DNA from 3 places in the Holdemania massiliensis genome. Region 2 is predicted to be linked to each of the others. Evidence: predicted binding sites of a transcription regulator. Region 2 holds the regulator's gene; each other region holds the start of a gene.
The links. Region 2 encodes Rex, which represses fermentation and respiration genes when NADH is low (regulators of the CRP and FNR family bind a similar motif). Its sites were predicted from a motif close to GTGAANNNNTTCAC; they were not measured.

Region 1 (4,281 bases), 170 kb from region 2:
CAAGCCCAAGCCTTTCTTAACGGTCTGAATGGAAGGATCCGGTTCTACGTCGCAGAACAGCTGAACCTGAACTTTGTTGCGGCGCTGTTCCAGCTGATCGGTCACGCGGGTGACATAGCCCAGATCAACCATCGAACGGTCAGTGACGATGAAGACCCGTTCAACATCCCGCATGCTGTGCAGATATTCGATGGAATCTCTCTCAAAGTAGATCTTGGACGGAACTTTAAACCATTGCATATTGTTTCTCCTCTTGCCGATCTTCTTGATATTCAGCAGGTTGATCGCGCTGACGTTATCCGAAACGGAGTTATGGCCATACGAACCGCAGCCTAATGTCAGGGAAGGAATGAAAGCATTGTAGACGTTGCCAATACCGCCGAAGGTACTCGGTGAGTTCCAAATGATCCGGCAGGCTTTGATCCGTTCGCCAAACCGTTTCGCCAGATCGGCGTTAGCGGTATGGATCGCGGCGCTGTGACCAATGCCGTTGAACATGACCATCGCTTCCGCTTTATCGAAGCCGTCATCGACGGAATCTGCTTTCAGCATCGCCAGAACCGGAGATAATTTTTCCCGTGTCAGCGGTTCGTTCGGTCCGACTTCCTTGCATTCCGCAATGATGATGCTGGTGCGCGGATTGACCGTGAAGCCTGCCCGTTCGGCAATCCAGGCCGCCGACTTGCCGACGATATCCGGATTCAGCTTCGCCGCACCGACATTTTTGGAGAAGGCTTTGACACCGAACATGTATTGTTCGAGCATTTCTTTTTCTTTTTTATTGGCATAGTGGACGTTGTAATTCTTGAATTGATCTTTGACGTCGTCATAGATTTCCTTGTCGACGATGACTGCCTGTTCCGAAGCGCAGATCATGCCGTTGTCGAAGGCTTTGGATAAGGCGATGTCGTTGACCGCCTGCTTGATATCGGCCGTCGTTTCAATATAGGCCGGAACGTTGCCGGCACCGACACCTAAGGCTGGCTTGCCGCAGCTGTAAGCCGCTTTGACCATCGCGTTGCCGCCGGTCGCTAAGATCGTCGCGACACCCGGATGATTCATTAATGCGGAAGTGGCTTCCATGCTTGGATGTTCGATCCACTGAATGCAGTTTTTCGGAGCTCCGGCTTTGACCGCTGCTTCATAGACAACTTTGGCGGCAGCGATCGAGCACTGCTGCGCATTGGGATGAAAGCCGAAGATGATCGGGTTGCGGGTTTTCAGGCAGATTAAGCTTTTGAAAATCGCGGTTGAGGTTGGATTGGTAACCGGGGTAACGCCGGCGACGACGCCGACTGGTTCTGCCACATAGGTCAGACCCTGGACTTCATCTTCCTTGATCACGCCGACGGATTTCAGATGCCGCATGTGGTTCACTACATATTCGCAGGCAAACAGATTCTTAGTGGCTTTGTCTTCAAAGACACCGCGCTTGGTTTCTTCGATTGCCAGCTTGGCCAGCTCGCCATGTTTGTCCAAAGCCGCGACAGAGCATTTAGCGACAATGTAATCGACTTGGTCCTGATCCAGTTTCAAAAAATCATCCAGGGCCTTCAAGCCGTTTTCAACTAACAGATTGACTTCTTCCTGAGCGGGGCTAAGTTTTTCTTCCATCTGAATTTCCTCCTATTGTGAAATCTTTCACTCACTTACGGATGTGATTATAGCATGCCGGATTTTGTCTGACAATAGGGTAATGACAACATTTTCACAAGTAAACGGTTACATCTGAAAAAAGTTTTTGAGTATGCGCTTACATCGAAAAACCTTGAGAAAAAGGCAATTTTAAGCGTGCCAGCCCAGTTGAAAAACGGTAGCTTGCATATTGTAGCAATGGAGGTGACAGCGATGCAGTATGGTACTTTAATTGTTGAAGTAACTGTCGCTCAGCAGGCGTTGCCGATTGAAGGGGCTGAGATTATCGTCACGAATGATGATCAGTCCGTGGATCTGCACCTAAGCAGCGGAGCGAATGGTAAAAGTCCTGTGATCCGGATTGAAGCACCGGATCGGGAATTGAGCTTGAATCCAAACAATCAGGATATCCCGTATGCCAAGGTTCATGTAACGGTGGGCAAAGCCGGCTTTGCGACCCGAACGTTTCGCAACGTTCAGATTTTCGCTCAGGAGGAAGCGCTGCTTCAGGTTGATCTGTTAAGCGCAGATGAGGAGCTGGCTCCGCAGTTTGAGGAGTATCTTGAAATTCCGGAGCATGCCTTAACCCGAGCCATGGCTCGTTCCTGCGGTTGTTCGCGCGGGGGATGCTGCGGTTTCAGCGACAGCGTCAGTGCTGGGGATGCGGAGGAATCGATCGCTCCTTATGTATTGGATTATCCGATCATTCCGAAATATGTGACGGTTCATTTAGGCCGGCCGACAGCCAGCGCACAGAATGTAACCGTAACCTTCAAGGACTACATTAAAAATGTAGCGTCCAGCGAAATTTATCCAACCTGGCCAGAACAAAGTCTGCGTGCCAATATCTATTGTCAGATTTCTTTGTGTTTGAACCGGGTGTATACTGAATGGTACCGCAGCCGGGGGTATTCGTTCGATATCACCAATAGCACGGCGTTTGATCAGTATTTTGTTTACGGCCGGGATATTTTTACAAGTATCAGCAAGGTTGTCGATGATATTTTCAACGAATATATCCGTAAGGTCAACACGGTGAATCCGTATTATGCGGAGTATTGTGACGGACGGCAGGTTTGGTGCAAAGGTTTGAAGCAATGGGGAACGGTGGACCTGGCGAATAAGGGCTACAATGCCTTTGAAATTCTGCAGAACTATTATGGTCAGGATATCGAATTGATCGACACCAATCGCATCGAAGGGGTCAGCGGATCTTTCCCGGGACTGAATCTTCAGCGTGGGGTCCGCAGCGACAGCGTAGCGATCATTCAGAATCAGCTCAACCGCATTGCAGTGAATTATCCGAATATCACGCCGACCTATCCGGTTGACGGTATTTTCGGAAGTGGTACGGAAAATGCGGTTAAAGCCTTCCAGCGCCAGTTTTCACTGACTGCGGACGGGATTGTTGGCAAGGCAACCTGGTATAAGATTTCTTATATTTACGTGGCCGTTAAAAAATTAGCGGAGCTGACCTCCGAAGGGGTTGAGGAACGGCTGCCGGGCGTTTATCCGGGTCGGGCAATCCGCCAGGGCGACCGCAATGTCTATGTGCAGGAAATCCAGTTTTATCTGCAGAAGATTGCCTTGTTTACCTCAAGGGTACCTACCGTGAAGATTGACAGCAGCTTCGGGGCAACGACCAAAGCCGCGGTTGTGGCTTTTCAGCGCTTGGCGGGAATCAGCGCGGATGGCATTGTCGGGCGTCAGACCTGGGATATTTTAGTCCGGGCTTATCGTGAAACCCAGGCGATTCAACCGCCGAGTGCTCAGATGATCCCTCCTTATCCGGGGACAGCGCTGCGTTTGGGCAGCCGAGGTGAAAATGTCAGCATCGTCCAATGGTCGCTGAACATTATCAATCAGGGCTGGGGCGTTACGAACCAGCTGAGTGTTGACGGTATTTTTGGTTCCGGAACCGAAGCGGCGGTTATCGCTTTCCAAAGACGAGTAGGATTGACTGCCGATGGTGTTGTCGGTCGGCAGACATGGAATGCAATGTCAGAACAGTACAGCATTGCGACCAACAATGCCGTAGCTTTATCGGAACAGAACTTTGAATTATATCGATTCTTGTATGAGAATTATACAAGTCTGATGTATGCGATGGACAACCATCAGCCAAATCTGTAATCAAAGATTAAGTCTGAAATTCACGGTATAGTCATGAATGACTATACCGTTTATTCGTGAAAGCATTTTCGTTTTCTTATGGACGAATTCAGATCTGTGGTTCAGTGTCCGCGTATCCTTAGTTCCCGCTGTTTCCATAGTTGGAAAGATAGCGGGCGCTGGGATCCTGGACCTGACAGCCTGGCCAATCTGGGTTTGGCATCCAGTAGGCGGGAATCAGCTCTGCCAGGCCGGGATAGTATTTTTCAAAGATTTCCCGATAGCACAGGCTTTCCTTCGTATAGGGCGGGCAATAGGCATAACGTTTTGCCCGCGCTTGAAATTGAGCGTCGGGATAGAGCGTCTCGGCATATTGTTTTAAATCCTCGACCAAAGAATGGCCTACTGCGTCGCTGAAGGCGGCCTTGTCCCGGAACAGAATGGTTTCAGGGAGCAGATGATCGGCTTCAAATGCTTTGCGCAGCAAATATTTTCCCATTCCATAAGTATTCATCTTTTGGCTGGGATGAATGC
Region 2 (4,281 bases):
CAGGTCGTTGTGACGAAAGGTCCTGGCAGCTATACTGGGGTACGAATCGCGATGACGGTGGCAAAGGTCTTGTGTTCGACTGCGAACTTGCCGCTGTATGCACTTCCAACGCTGGAACTGATCGGCGCCGGTAAGACAAAGGCAGCTGTGCTGCTGGATGCCCGCAGCCAGCGGGCTTATTTTGGAATGATTGAAAACGGCCGGCTGAGCGGAAAAGAAGAAGTCCTTTCCCTCAGCGAAATTCAAGCCCGTATTGACAATGCCGATGGATTGGAACTGGTCGGCGACTGTTCTTTGTTAGGGTTGGAAGATTGTTACCCGGACCTTGCGCAGGCCTTCCTGACGACTCGCTCACAATGGCAGAGAGTCGAGAACGTCCATTTATTAGTGCCGGAATATCTCAAATCGGCTGACGATTATCTGGTAAAAAAAGCATGATTCGGAAAATGACGCTGGACGATTTGGAAATTGTCTGTGAAATGGAGCTGCGCCTGTTTAGTTCGCCCTGGCCGCGGGAAAGCTATGAGTATGAGCTCAAAGAAAACCCCTATTCCCATCTGTTCGTCGCTGAGAATGAAACGGGGACGATCGTAGGCTATGCGGGTGTCTGGACGACCTTTGATCAGGCTCAGATTACAACGATTGGCGTCGATCTTCCGTATCGTCGGCAGCATTGGGCCTCGCAGCTGATGGATCACATGCTGGGGGTGGCCGCTGAACAGGGCTGCGAAGTGATTTCACTTGAAGTGCGAGTGAGCAACATTCCAGCTTTGACATGTTATAAAAAATATGGTTTTGAAATCATCAATATCCGGAAGGGCTATTATCAGGACAACCATGAGGACGCTTATTTGATGATGAAACCAATAGGAGGAAGTTTATGAAACGAAATTTAATCCTGGCGATTGAGTCCAGCTGTGATGAGACAGCCGCAGCGGTGGTTGAGGACGGCTCTAAGATCTGTTCCAATATTGTTTCTTCGCAGATTAATGTCCATAAAAAATACGGCGGGGTTGTCCCGGAAGTTGCATCACGAATCCATGTTGAAAATATTTCCGTCGTGATTGAAGAAGCTCTGTCCCAGGCAGAAGTCACAATGGATGATATTCTGGCGATTGCGGTTACCCAGGGACCCGGGCTGGTGGGTTCGCTGCATGTCGGTGTCCAGGCAGCCAAAACGCTGGCCTGGTATTATGATAAACCGCTGATCCCGCTGCATCATATTATCGGTCATATTTACGCGAACCGCTTTGTGGATGAGCTGCGTTTTCCAATGATCGCACTGGTTGTCTCCGGCGGGCATACCGAACTGGTCTGGATGAAAGAGGAATGGTCGTTTGAAATTCTCGGCACAACGCAGGATGATGCGATCGGCGAAGCTTATGACAAAGTTTCCCGGGTTATGGGAACAGGTTATCCAGGCGGTCCGGTGATTGACAAAATGGCCAAGCAGGGACATCCGCATTACACATTGCCGAAACCCAAAACAGAGAAACCACTCGATTTTTCATTCAGCGGGCTGAAATCGGCGGTGCTGCAGCTGATTGACCGGGAAGGCAAAAAAGGCGAGGAATTGAATAAAGAAGACTTGTCCTATGCTTTCCAGGAAGCTGCGCTGGATACTCTATTAAAAAAGACGATGGCCGCGGTGAAGGAATTCAAACCGAAGCAGGTTGTTCTGGCCGGCGGAGTTGCGGCCAATTCCCGGCTGCGTGAAAAAATCTCAGAAATGATTTTAGAAACTCCGGATGTGCATCTGACGATCCCGCCGTTATGGTGCTGTACAGACAATGCTGCGATGATTGGAGCGGCCGGCTGGACCGCCTATACACACGGTTTAACCGGGTCGCTGGACATCGCTGCGAACCCATCCATGGAAATTGAAACAAGTTCAATTCATTAAATCATTCACAATTTAAAACAAGTGTGCTAGAATAATGCAGAAGGGGTTGATAGTATGCCAACAAAGTCAGTCCCTAAGGCTACACTGCAGCGTTATCCGATCTATCTGAAAGCTTTGCGCAAACTTAAGAATTCCGGCGTAACCCGGATCATGTCCAAGGAGCTTTCGGAATATGTGGCTATTGAGTCCACGACGATCCGCCGAGATTTCTCATTTTTAGGATCGTTAGGGAAGCAAGGCTATGGCTATGACGTTGACCGCCTGATTGAAATATTCAACGAACAGTTGGGCATGGGATTCGATGAGAAGATTATTCTTGTCGGAGCAGGCAACCTTGGGAAAGCTTTAATGAATTACAATCGCTGGAACCATGTTGTCGGCGAGATTGTATGTGCCTTTGACATCCGTCCGGAGTCTGTCGGAAAGACACCGATTCCGGTTTACCACGTCGATGAAATGAAGGATAAGATTCCGGAAGGATGCCGGATTGCGATCCTGTGTGTTTCATCCAATGTTCAAGATGCTGCAGATCGTTTGATCGAATGCGGCATTACTGGTATTGTTGATTTCTCACATGAGCATTTCCAGGTTCCTAAGGGCGTTCTGGTTAAGCCGATTGATGTCGTTTCAACGATTCAGGAACTGGTTTTTGAAACCAACAACATGAAAAAGTAGAAGGCAGCGAAAAGAGAACGATCCTCATACTGAAGCACAGCGAGCCGGGCAGGGTGAAAGCCGGAGTTCAGTCAGGGAATGCGGAACACTCTGGGAGCCGGATCGGAGAACTGACAGTAGACGATCCCGTCGGCGGCGTTAACGCACCCTGAGGCTCAGTGTTTTTTAACCTTTGAGCGAATGAGGATGGCACCACGTTGATTGACGTTCCTTAAGTGAGGAACGTTTTTTTTATAAAACAAAAGGAGAAAAGTATGCTTACATTCATGACCGTCAGAGAACTCTATGAGATGGCTTGTTCCGGCAGCACAATGGAAACCGATCAAATCGAGTATGCCCAGCTGCAGGGATGGGTCAGAACTAACCGCAACAACGGCTCGATCGGCTTTATTGAGCTGAACGACGGCACCTATTTCCGCAACGCTCAGCTGGTCTATTCTTCCGATTTGGCCAATTTTCAGGATGTATCCAAATATTTGACAGGCACGGCTTTAACCGTAACCGGAAAGGTTGTGCTGACGCCGCAGGCCAAGCAGCCTTTTGAGCTGCAGGTCACGGAAGTGATTTTAGAAGGCGCCTGCGACAATTCCTATCCACTTCAGAAAAAGCGTCATTCGTTTGAGTACCTGCGTGAAATCGGCCATCTGCGTCCGCGCAGCAACACATTCAACGCAGTATTCCGCGTCCGTTCCGTACTGGCTATGGCGATTCATGAATTCTTTCAGGATCAGGGCTTCGTTTATGTGAACGCACCGATCATTACCGGCAATGATGCCGAAGGTGCAGGTGAGGTTTTCACGGTGACTACGCGCGAGGACGGCAATTATGAAGAAGATTTCTTCGGCAAGAAAGCCAACCTCACTGTTTCCGGACAGCTGCAGGCAGAGGCGTTTGCGATGGCATTCCGCGACGTTTACACCTTCGGACCGACCTTCCGGGCTGAAAACTCCAACACGACAACGCATGCTTCGGAATTCTGGATGGTAGAACCGGAAATCGCGTTTGCGGATTTGGAAGATGATATGGATTTAATTGAAGATATGATTAAATACTGTATTCAGTATGTTATGGATAACTGTCCGGAAGAGATGAAATTCTTCAATCAGTTTATCGACAATACGCTGCTGGATCGGCTGAATCATGTTTTGAACAGTGAGTTTGTCCGGATGCCGTATACGGAAGCGATTGATCATCTGTTAAAAGCGACGAAGAAATTTGAAAATCCAGTTTCTTGGGGAATGGATCTGAATACAGAGCATGAACGTTATTTATGTGAAGAGGTAGTCAAAGGACCGGTCTTCTTGATCGACTATCCGAAGGATATCAAAGCCTTCTATATGCGGATCAACGCGGATGGAAAAACCGTGGCGGCCTGCGATTTGTTAGTCCCTGCGGTGGGTGAGCTGGTCGGTGGCTCTCAGCGTGAGGAACGGCTGGACGTCCTGCAGAATCGAATGAAGGAAATGGGCGTCCATGAGGAAGGTCTGCAGTGGTATCTTGATCTGCGCCGGTATGGCGGATGTCAGCACGCCGGATTCGGTCTGGGCTTTGAACGCTTCATCATGTATGTCACGGGAATGCAGAACATTCGCGATGTCATTCCCTTTGCCCGGACACCGAAAAACTTGTTGTTTTAATTCATGCGTAAAACAGAAAGAGTTGAAAGTCATCTCAAGTTATGATTTTTGACTCTTTTTTTATCC
Region 3 (4,281 bases), 1.2 Mb from region 2:
TGATCGGCACTTCGCTGAAGAATCCCATAGAACCGCAGATTCGCATACAGCAGCGTCAGCGCGTCGTCCACCTGGACCAGACAAATGCCGCCAGGCAGATGATCGGTCAGCATTGCCATTTCCGCGTTTCGCTGCTGCAGAGTATTCAGCTCTGACTGCAGTTCGCTCTGGCGAAGCATCGCTGTCTGAATGTCGGAGAAAAAAAGCAGCACCGCAATTCGGCCCTGATCGGTCAAAAAGCGGAAACCCCGGCACTGCCGCCATAAAACGGAACGGTCCCGGCAGGTTAAACGCAGCGTAAGTTCAAACTGGTTGGCTTGCTGAAGCGCTTGGCGGGCCTGAGCTTTAGCCGGACCGACATCGTCGGGATAAAGAAGCAGATCCAGCTGTCCCTGACATTGCAGATAAAATTCATCATAGGTGAAGTTCAAGGCTTTTAATAAAGATGAGCTGATATAGAATAACGGCAGGTTTTCTTCCCAATAAACTCCGATCATTTCCGGATAAATCGCCGCTTCCAGCATTGTAAATGAAGGCTGCGGAGCCCTGCCGCCCACATTCGGCAGCTTTAAGGCTGAGGGCAGATCCAGATCCAATAGCAGGATTGAAAACTGCGGTGTTTCCGCTTCCAGACGCAGCTGAATCCGGATTGAAGGACGGTCGGGATAGTCGAGCTGAAAAGCTGCGAACAAGGCACACAGGTGCGGCTGTTTCCGCAGAACTTCAATATGAATCCAATGCAGCTGAAGGGGCTGCGGAGTTTGACGGTAATAGCGGTTCAGCCAGAGCAAAAGATCTTCGCGGCCCAGCGGCGATTCCCCATCCATGCCGCGGCACAGCAGTGTTTCGCTTAAGACTGTTTTAAACGACTTGAGATCCCGCTGAAGCAATACCGCCTCGGCCGTTTTTTTAAAGAACTCACTGATTCTAAAAGTGGGATTTTCCATTCTATCCTACCTCGTTTTCAATATCATATCCGTATTTTATCATCATAAGAATAGCATAACCTCAGGCGGAAAACCAGCAAGCGGCGAAAAACAAAACAGAAATGAGAGAACCGCGGAAAAGGCTCAAAATCAGGCTGCTTTTCAGATCGCTTCGAAAGGCGCAAACCGCGGCTCGTTTCCGGGAAAGCTTGGGAAAAAGCTGAGTCAATAACAAAAAAACCGCCCGAAGGCGGAAAGACTTACTTCTGCTTGTGTACCAGATCGTCGATCAGGCCGTAATTCTTCGCTTCCTCAGCGCTGAAATACCGGTCGCGGTCACTGTCCTCGGAAATTTCCCTCAGGCTGCGGCCAGTATCCGCTGCCAGCAGGGTGTTGAGCCGCTGGCGAATCTGGAGAATATGCTCAGCGGCGATCTTCACATCAGCGGCCTGTCCCTGAACACCGCCTAAGGGTTGATGGATCATGATTTCACTGTTGGGCAGGGCGAAGCGCTTGCCACGGGTGCCTCCGGCTAACAAAACGGCAGCCATGCTGGCGGCCATGCCCATGCAGATGGTGGAGACATCGCAGCGAATTAAGCGCATCGTATCATAAATCGCCAAACCGGCGCTGACGCTGCCGCCGGGGGAATTGATATACAGCTGAATATCCTGACCTGAGCGGGAGGCCAGATATAAAAGCTGGGCGCACAGGTTGCCGGATACCGTATCGTCGATCGGTGCGGTCAGCAGGATGATCCGCTCTTTCAGCAGGCAGGAGATCAGATCGTAAGCCCGCTCGCTGCGGGCGGACTGTTCAATAATCGTAGGAATTAAGGTCATGGAGAAGACTCCTTTCCTTTTACAGTATGCCAGAATTCAGCCCGTCAATACTTGGGAATCAAAAAATTGTAAAGCAATCGTGAAAATGGCTAAGTGAAGTCATTCACAATTGACATTTAACGCCTTAAACACTATAATTAAGTCGTGTCATAAGGAGGTCTATAAAATGACAGTAAAAGTTGCGATTAATGGTTTTGGACGCATCGGACGTCTTGCTTTCCGCCAGATGTTTGTTGCCGAAGGTTATGAAGTTGTAGCCATCAACGATCTGACAAGCCCTAGAATGTTAGCTCATCTGTTGAAATATGATTCAGCTCAGGGCCCTTTCACAGGCCATACCGTTGAAGCGAAGGAATCTTCAATCGTCGTTGACGGACATGAAATCGAAATCTATGCTAAGGCTGATGCGAAAGAACTGCCTTGGGGTGAACTGGGTGTCGATGTTGTTCTGGAATGCACAGGCTTCTATACATCGAAAGCGAAGGCTTCCGCTCATATCGAAGCTGGCGCAAAGAAAGTCGTTATTTCCGCTCCTGCTGGAAACGATCTGCCGACCGTTGTCTTCGGCGTTAACGAAGGCGTTCTGACAAAGGAAGACACAGTTATTTCCGCTGCTTCCTGCACGACAAACTGCTTAGCTCCAATGGCGAACACATTGAACAAATATGCTCCAATCGTCAGCGGTATCATGACCACAGTTCATGCTTACACAGGCGATCAGATGACTCTGGACGGCCCTCAGCGCAAAGGGGATCTGCGTCGTGCCCGCGCTGCTGCCATCAACATCGTTCCAAACAGCACAGGTGCTGCGAAGGCGATCGGTCTGGTTATCCCAGAACTGAACGGCAAGCTGATCGGCTCTGCTCAGCGTGTACCGGTTCCGACAGGTTCAACAACTCTGCTGGTTGCGGTTGTTAAGGGCAAAGACGTCACAAAAGAAGGCATCAATGCTGCCATGAAGGCTGCGGCTAACGCTTCCTTCGGTTATACTGAAGAAGAACTGGTTTCCAGCGATATCATCGGTATCACTTATGGTTCTCTGTTTGATGCAACACAGACCATGGTTACAAAGATTGATGACGAAACCTATCAGGTTCAGGTTGTTTCTTGGTACGATAACGAAAACAGCTACACAAGCCAGATGGTTCGTACAATCAAATATTTCGCTGAACTGTAAGAGCGAACAACACAGAATAAAGAAGAATGAGCTGATGCAATGTCGGCTCATTTTTTTGTGAATTTGCGGAAAGAACGATCAGAAAAGCAGGTGATGTATCGCGAAATATCTGCACCAAGAAAACGGCGGCAGAAGAAAACCCGGAAATTTTATTCCTGATCAAATTGAATATGGTATGATCAATAAAAGGCATAGGGAATGGCTCATTCTGTCAGGATTGTTCATGACCGTGTTTTGAAGTGGGTCAAACAACTCGGTGAGATTGAGGGATTACAGATCAATCAGAAACATGAGGTCGGGTGAAGAAGCCATGCCGGGCAGAAAGGAAGTGCACCATGCAAAAGAACAGGGATATAAAGCTGGAAAATGGATATGTGATCGGCAATGGTCAGGTATTGATCACAGCCGGACTGGGTGTAGAAATCCAACGTCATGGAAAACCGGTGCTGACTGACCATCCGTGCAGCAAAACGGCAGTAGCCGCGGTCAGCGGCCCGGATTATGTCTGCAATAATCTGGCCTTTGGCTTTACGATCGAAGCCGAAGAACCATGGAAGGAAGAAAGGGCAGGCATGCCGGATGCACAATGTGAATTCTATCATGTGCTGTGCCAAAACAGCGAAGCTTCTGTGCAGGTGGAGGACAGTGTGTTTATCAGCGAGAGCGTCTGGATTCGAACACTGCGTTCAACCGCGGCTTTGTCTGTGCGTGTCCGGATTGAAACTGATCCGCGCAATGGTGAGTTTCTCTGGTGGGATGGAACGCCGGTGAAGCCGGAAAGTGAATTGTACGCACCCTCCGTCGATCCGGATCAATGGGTGCAGGTTCAGGCGGATCAGCTGATTTTTCAGGGAGCGCCCCGGCGGTTGTTTCAGGATATCTCCAATGCTTATCGCTATGTGGGGAAGCCGCGGTATCTGGCTGTTCAGTGCAATGCGCAATCTTGTGTGGATCCTACCGGCTTTAGGCTTCAGCTTGAACCAGATCAGCCAGTTTCACTGATCAGCTGCCTGAGCTTGAACCGGGAAGAAGCATCCGCTTTTGCGAAGCAGCTGGCAAAACTGAGCAGTGATGAACTGCAGCGCCGCTGCCTGCGGATGCAGCAGGATCGGTTTCTAAAGCCGAAAGCCGCACCCTCTGATCCGCTGGCGAAAATCCTGCAGGGAACGGAGGATCTGATTCAGGCTGTGACCGCGGACAATGGTGCGAGTTTAGCACAAAGTTTTATCTATCCTTTACATTACATCCGGGATCAATACGGGATTTTCCGGTTTCATCAACAATGCTTAAATCATAGGGAAATGAAGCGGATCTGTCAGGCTTATCTCGGTTTCGA

Region 1: adhE (bifunctional acetaldehyde-CoA/alcohol dehydrogenase) is a predicted target of Rex. The motif match lies at 1,632-1,645, and genes of this name have one in related genera.
Region 3: gap (type I glyceraldehyde-3-phosphate dehydrogenase) is a predicted target of Rex. The motif match lies at 1,862-1,875, and genes of this name have one in related genera.

What each region holds. Positions count from the first base shown of each region.
Region 1 is NZ_JAKNTK010000001.1:1,283,834-1,288,114, forward strand. Features, by position in the region: gene adhE (bifunctional acetaldehyde-CoA/alcohol dehydrogenase) at 1-1,614, opposite strand, end outside; gene MCG46_RS05830 (peptidoglycan-binding protein) at 1,849-3,768, shown strand; gene asnB (asparagine synthase B) at 3,887-4,281, opposite strand, start outside.
Region 2 is NZ_JAKNTK010000001.1:1,455,198-1,459,478, forward strand. Features, by position in the region: gene tsaB (tRNA (adenosine(37)-N6)-threonylcarbamoyltransferase complex dimerization subunit type 1 TsaB) at 1-438, shown strand, start outside; gene rimI (ribosomal protein S18-alanine N-acetyltransferase) at 435-884, shown strand; gene tsaD (tRNA (adenosine(37)-N6)-threonylcarbamoyltransferase complex transferase subunit TsaD) at 881-1,903, shown strand; gene MCG46_RS06470 (redox-sensing transcriptional repressor Rex) at 1,958-2,578, shown strand; gene asnS (asparagine--tRNA ligase) at 2,833-4,215, shown strand.
Region 3 is NZ_JAKNTK010000001.1:211,348-215,628, forward strand. Features, by position in the region: gene MCG46_RS00950 (EAL domain-containing protein) at 1-947, opposite strand, end outside; gene MCG46_RS00955 (ATP-dependent Clp protease proteolytic subunit) at 1,187-1,768, opposite strand; gene gap (type I glyceraldehyde-3-phosphate dehydrogenase) at 1,935-2,945, shown strand; gene MCG46_RS00965 (hypothetical protein) at 3,281-4,281, shown strand, end outside.